Regions from separate parts of the Serratia sp. NA_112.1 genome, predicted to be linked through region 3. Evidence: predicted binding sites of a transcription regulator. Region 3 holds the regulator's gene; each other region holds the start of a gene.
What was found. The regulator Fur, encoded in region 3, represses iron uptake genes when iron is present. The targets are predictions, from matches to a motif close to ATAATAATGAGAACNACTATCAA.

Region 1 (2,274 bases), on a different contig from region 3:
TGACAGCGTTCTTGATGTTAGTGCGGTTGTTCTGTAGATACTCTGTCTTGTAGGTTTGGCTGAACATGGCGCGGTTGTACTTGGCCTGGTTGATCTCCTCTTTCAAATGGTTGCTGAAATCGATGCGAGCGGAACGGGATTTGATGATGTGCAGATATTGCACGCCGGTGCCAGCGATGACCGTGGACAGCAGCAGCAGCAGTGCGAAACCGAGACCGAGTTTTTTACCCACGGTGAGATGAACAAACTTTCCTGCCAATGTTTTCAATGCCGCCATAATGATTTTCCTTTCCTTTGGGCGAACGTCAATTGAATAAACCATCGGCAAAGAACGGTCAAACTTTAGCGAATTTTGGTCAAAAAAATACCCGCACGAAGCGGGTATCTTCATTTTTGGGGGCGAATTACTTCTTCGCCGCGAAGCGTGCTGCGGCTTCATCCCAGTTAACCACGTTCCAGAATGCCTTGATGTAGTCTGGACGTTTGTTTTGATATTTCAGGTAGTAAGCGTGTTCCCACACGTCCAGGCCCACGATTGGGAAGCCTGAAGCGCCGGCAACGGCTTCGCCCATCAGCGGGCTGTCCTGGTTAGCGGTAGACACTACAGCCAGTTTGTCGCCTTTCAGTACCAGCCAGGCCCAACCTGAACCGAAGCGGGTCGCTGCGGCTTTCTCGAACTCTTCCTGGAATTTCTCAACGCTGCCGAAATCACGTTCGATAGCCGCTTTCAGGGAGCCACCCAGAGTGGTGCCGATTTTCAGGCCTTTCCAGAACAGGCTGTGGTTAGCGTGGCCGCCGGCGTTGTTACGCATGAAGGTTCGCTTGTCAGCAGGCACTTTATCCAGATCCTGGATCAGGTCTTCAACGCTGTATTGAGCCAGCTCTGGGTAAGCTTCCAGCACGGTGTTGGCGTTGTTAACATAAGTCTGGTGATGTTTGGTGTGATGGATTTCCATCGTCTGCTTGTCGAAATGCGGTTCCAGTGCGTCGTAGGCGTACGGCAGGGATGGCAGTGAGTAACTCATAATCATCATCTCCAAGGGTATAGGGCGGCGCATTATGTGAGCACCGCGTAAGCAGTCGGATCATTATAGTTATTTAAATGATATTGAAAATGATTATCAATGCCCTACTTATATTGTGGTCTTTGGTTAATCCACAATGCGCTGCGGGTGGGTAAACACCGTGGCACGGCCGGGTTTGCTGAAGCCGACCAACGTCAGGTTGCTGCGCTCGGCGATTTCCACTGCCAGTGACGTGGCGGCAGAAACCACAAACAGGATCTCGACGCCGCACATGGCGGATTTTTGCACCATTTCATAGCTGGCGCGGCTGGAAACCAGGATTGCTCCCTGTTGCCAGTCTTGTTTTGCCCGCACGCCGAGCAGCTTGTCGAGCGCCACGTGGCGTCCTACGTCTTCACAGCCCCCCAGCAGTTCCCCCTGTGGTGAGATCCAACTGGCGGCGTGGGTGCAACCGGTGAGCTGGCCGACGCTCTGCACCTGCTTTAGCTGCTCCAGCGCGTGATCGAGGTTGGTGAGGGAAAAGGTTTGGGTAAACGGCAATGCAGGCAGCGGGCGAAAAATATCCGCCAACTGTTCGATACCGCACACGCCGCAGCCGGTGCGGCCTGCCATGGCACGGCGGCGCTCTTTCAAACCGGCAAAGCGACGGCTGGAAAGCTCAATTTTCACCTCCAGTCCGTTACAAGTTTGGTTAATCTCTATACTGTAAATATCGCGCGGTGACTCGATGATGCCTTCAGACAGGGAAAAGCCCAGGGCGAAGGCCTCCAGATCTTTGGGGGTGCACATCATCACCACGTGAGAAATGCCGTTATAGACCAGCGCGACCGGCACTTCTTCCGCCAGCCAATCCTGCTGTGCGGTGGCGAGTTGCCCGCGTTGATACACCTGAGACCGGGTCACCCCTGTGAGCAAGGTTTCATTGATATGTTGGTCTGGGTTTATATTGTTCACTTAAGTGGCACCTGTTTGTAACACCCACAAATACGCTGTGGTAATATTGCCGCGTAAAAACAACAGTAATTTTAGCGCTTCCCGCTTCCAGGGGGAAAGCGCCATTTGAAACAATGTGACAATCGCAAGTGAAAGGAGACCCCCATGCAGGTCAGCAGAAGGCAGTTCTTTAAGATCTGCGCTGGCGGTATGGCAGGGACGACGGTAGCTGCTCTGGGCTTTGCCCCGGAAGTGGCGTTAGCGGAAACCCGGCAGTACAAACTGCTGCGCGCCCGTGAAACCCGTAATACCTGTA
Region 2 (2,274 bases), on a different contig from region 3:
CCATAACTCACCCCACCCGCAATTGCTGTGAATGCTGTGAACGTTTGGCTTGTGCCGTGGCGGCCAGATCCAAGTCGCGACCCAGCAGCAGCAGCACCTGAGCAGCCACGTCGCCAACCTGAGCGCGATGACCGCTGATTACACGGGCAAAGATATTATAAATCACCACCGCCGGGATCGCGGCAACCAGCCCCAATGCGGTTGCCAGCAGCGCTTCAGCGATGCCGGGAGCAACCACGGCCAGGTTGGTGGTCTGCGAATGAGCGATGCCGATGAAGCTATTCATGATGCCCCAGACGGTGCCGAACAGACCGACAAACGGCGAGATGGCACCGATAGTCGCCAGGAAACCATTGCCACGCCCCATGTTACGGCTGTAGCCCGCAACGCGACGCTCCAGTCGGAAACCGGTACGTTCCTTGATACCGTTGTTGTCGTTAGACTCTGCCGACAGTTCCAGCTCGTTCTGCGCATCGCTGAGTAATACAGAACTGATGCTCTCGTCCGAGAAGTTCTGTGCCAGCTCGGAGGCTTCATCCAGCGAGCGGACGTTGGCCAACGCCAGCTGTTCGCGGCGCAGGCGGCGCTTGGCGCGGATCAGTTCGCTGCCCTTGGAAAACAGGATGGTCCAGGTGACGATAGACGCCAACACCAAACCGATCATCACGATTTTCACCACGATGTCCGCATGCTGGTACATGCCCCATACGGACAAGTCCATACCGCGAGTTTCCGGCGGCTGGATGGTCGGTTGCGGATTCAGCGGGGTGATACTTTCAGGCACGGCTGCGGCAGGCGCAGAGGCCGGAGCAACGCTCTGGGTAACGGCCGGATTAGTCGCCGGTGCAGCCTGAGCGCTACCGGCCAGACCCACTACCAATACCATTGAAGCTAACAGACCACGGCCAAATGCCTGGCCCCATTGCGCCCGGCCCTGACCGAACGATCCTTGATTTAAATGCTTGCCAGCCGTTTTCACGCTGTGCCTCCACCCGTTACCGAACAAAATTGAAGAATAATTCAGCGTGCGATCATATCAAACCAATCAGGGATTGATAGTAGTTCTCATTATTATTTACCAAATAATCGGCAAAACGACGCCGCCCGAACGGGTAAATTGCCATTGCTTTTACATTTAGCAGTTAAAACGTCTGGATGGCTATCATGCATCATGCTAACTTAAGGGCTATCGCAAATACCCCGTGAAGACCAAGCCAAAGGTGGGCCAGCTCCTATGACGTCAAAAAACATCGAAACCACCCTGATCGGCGCAGGACGCAGCAAGCGCTACACCCAGGGCTCCGTCAATCCCGTCACCCAACGCGCTTCTTCACTGGTCTTTGATTCGGTGGCGGCCAAAAAGCACGCCACCGCCAAACGGGCACACGGCGAACTGTTTTATGGCCGGCGCGGCACCCTGACCCACTTCGCGTTACAGGATGCGATGGTTGAGCTGGAAGGCGGCGCAGGTTGTGTACTTTACCCTTGCGGCGCGGCGGCGGTTTCCAACGCCATTTTGTCCTTTGTCAGCGCCGGCGACCACCTGTTGATGACCGGCTCGGTGTATGAACCCACGCAGGATTTTTGTAGCCATATTCTGAGCCGCATGAACGTGGCAACCACTTATTTTGACCCGCTGATCGGTGCCGATATCGCCGGGCTTATTCAGCCCAATACCCGCGTGGTGTTTCTTGAATCCCCCGGCTCGATCACCATGGAAGTTCAGGATATCCCGGCCATGGTGCAGGCAATTCGCGCGGTGGCACCTGAAGTGGTGATCATGATCGACAATACCTGGGCGGCCGGTGTGCTGTTCAAGGCGCTGGACTTCGACATTGATATTTCGATTCAGGCCGGGACCAAATACATTATCGGCCACTCCGATTACATGCTCGGCACCGCCGTGGCAAACCAGCGCTGTTGGGATCAACTACGCGAATACTCTTATCTGATGGGCCAGATGGTAGACGCCGATACAGCCTATATGGCCAGCCGTGGCCTGCGCACGCTGGGCGTCCGCCTGAAGCAGCATCAGCAAGGCAGCATCGAAGTCGCCAACTGGCTGGCCAAACGGCCGGAGGTAGCGGTGGTCAATCACCCGGAGCTGCCCAGCTGCAAGGGCCACGAGTTTTACCGCCGTGATTTCAGCGGCTGCAACGGCCTGTTTTCTTTCGTGCTGAAACAGCGTCTGAGCGACGCGCAGTTGGCCGAGTATCTCGACAACTTCAACCACTTCAGCATGGCCTATTCCTGGGGCGGCTATGAGTCTCTGAT
Region 3 (2,274 bases):
GCTGATTTTCACCACCAGTTACCTTGAATACTGCTCTATCGGCAATCGAGCTGGGCTGGATCTGGTGTCATTGCAGCAGGCGCAAAATATTGAGCCTTATCTCGGGCTGATCACGGTAGCTTACGATCGGCGTGGAGAGTTTGTCGGCTTTTTTAATGCGGCCACCATCAGCGAGCTGTATGGCATAGAAGCGGATTATCATTATCGCGATGAAATAAAACCGCTTGATGAGGCTTATGACAGCTTTGTGCAAAGCCTGTGCACTGCTGACGATTATTTCATCTGCAGTCTGGCAATCGAGAGTCAATTCCGCGGACAAGGGCATTTTAACCAATTGTTTGCGCTGATAAAGCAGCGAGCACAACAGCACCAGGCGAAAAATATCGTGCTATGTGTATGGCAACGCAGTGATGCCAGCCAAATTTATCTGAACAAGGGGTTCCGTGTTCGAGGTGTATTCGATCACGCCTGGCCGTTGTTTTTTGATCGGTTGCTGTTTCTTGAGTATGAGCTGTGAAGAGGTTTGCCCATCCGCGTGTCGGCGGGTGAGTTGACGGTGAAGTGAGTGTAAGTGGGAAGACGGAAAGAAGTGCCTCTGCAATTGTTGTATTTCAAGCTGTGAACTTTCCCCGGGCCTGTCCGGGGATTTTTTTATCTGTTCAGTTAAGGCGGTTCTTAATGCCGGTTAAGGGCATTATTTTTTATCGTGCAGAGTTTCGTCTTCGCGGCAGTCACCAATTGCACAGTGGCCGTACAGGTACAGGCTGTGGTTGCTGAGCTTAATGCCGTGTTGCTTGGCGATATCACGCTGACGAACTTCGATTGATTCATCGCTGAATTCGATCACTTTGCCGCAGTCCAGGCAAATCAGGTGATCGTGGTGATGCTGCTGGGTCAGTTCGAACACGGACTTGCCGCCTTCGAAGTTGTGACGGGTCACAATGCCGGCATCATCAAATTGGTTCAGTACGCGGTAAACCGTAGCCAGGCCAATTTCTTCGCCCATATCTATCAGTTTTTTGTACAGATCTTCCGCACTGACGTGATGGCATTCCGGATTTTGCAGTACTTCCAGGATTTTGAGTCGCGGAAGCGTGACTTTTAAGCCGGCCTTCTTCAATGCGGTGTTGTTGTCAGTCATGCGGATTCAGTCCTGTTACTATGCTAATCAAGTTGAGGCGTTCTCGCCTGTGGCATCGGTCGGCACAAAGAGTTAATTGCGTCTCATTATAGAACCGGTTGACCTAAATAGAAACCGCCGGTTGTTAACAAAGATATAATTGCACTATTGCATGTTGCACACGCAACGTCTTGATGGGCGGGATAAACCGATAACTCAGTCTACCTTGACGATGTGGGAAGTTACAAATATGTATCTTCGATTGCAGTAATCAGTACTGCCAATGATGGCCCTGCTGGCAACACTATGCACTTTGCAGGGCTTTTGTTCAACGTTTGGCGTTAGCCGACGATTTCGGCCAGGCTCAGCTCTTCGACGATTTGTTTTACCCAGCCTTCAACACGCTCATTGGTCAGCTCAGGTTGACGGTCTTCGTCAATTGCCAGACCAATAAAGTGGCTGTCGCTTGCCAAACCTTTTGAGGCTTCGAAATGATAGCCTTTGGTTGGCCAGTGGCCGACTATGGCAGCGCCACGCGGTTCAATGATGTCGCGGATGGTGCCCATTGCATCACAGAAATATTCTGCGTAGTCTTCCTGATCGCCACAGCCAAACAGGGCTACCAGCTTGCCGTTGAAGTCGATGTCTTCCAGCGTTGGGAAGAAGTCATCCCAGTCGCACTGGGCTTCACCGTAGTACCAGGTTGGGATACCGAGCAACAGAATATCGAAGCCTTCCAGGTCTTCTTTGCTGCTTTTGGCGATGTCGTGAATTTCGCACACATCGTCACCAAACTGTTGCTTAAGAATTTTCTGGATCATCTTGGCAATGTTTTCGGTATTGCCAGTGTCGCTGCCAAAGAAAATGCCTACATTAGCCATATCGCGTATAACCTTTAAATTCAATAAATTGCATTACACGATGTTAGCGATGACCACGATAACACCGATTAAAATGATGCCATGGCAAGGGGGACCCTCACCGGTAATTGCGTATCATGCCAGAAATTTACCCCGGGGTTTTATCACGTTTATGCGATACCGGGTGGAATAAAACGATGTTGATCGGGCGTCATCCTTAACGCCGCGCCGCATGTGCGGCTGCAATGATCAATGTTCTGGCTGGTCGTCCGCCAGTTGTGCCAACAGCATTTG

Region 1: a site for Fur is predicted at 1,103-1,125, ahead of sodA (superoxide dismutase [Mn]). Genes of this name have one in related genera too.
Region 2: a site for Fur is predicted at 1,053-1,075, ahead of exbB (tol-pal system-associated acyl-CoA thioesterase). Genes of this name have one in related genera too.

The regions. Positions count from the first base shown of each region.
Region 1 covers NZ_JBQZFO010000013.1:94,697-96,970, forward strand. The annotation lists gene ACUTQ5_RS19910 (methyl-accepting chemotaxis protein) at 1-277, opposite strand, end outside; gene sodA (superoxide dismutase [Mn]) at 405-1,025, opposite strand; gene fdhD (formate dehydrogenase accessory sulfurtransferase FdhD) at 1,152-1,979, opposite strand; gene fdnG (formate dehydrogenase-N subunit alpha) at 2,124-2,274, shown strand, end outside.
Region 2 covers NZ_JBQZFO010000012.1:57,719-59,992, reverse strand. The annotation lists gene exbD (TonB system transport protein ExbD) at 1-4, opposite strand, end outside; gene exbB (tol-pal system-associated acyl-CoA thioesterase) at 8-979, opposite strand; gene metC (cystathionine beta-lyase) at 1,235-2,274, shown strand, end outside.
Region 3 covers NZ_JBQZFO010000001.1:343,046-345,319, forward strand. The annotation lists gene ACUTQ5_RS01715 (glycosyltransferase) at 1-517, shown strand, start outside; gene fur (ferric iron uptake transcriptional regulator) at 695-1,141, opposite strand; gene fldA (flavodoxin FldA) at 1,462-2,001, opposite strand; gene ybfE (LexA regulated protein) at 2,230-2,274, opposite strand, start outside.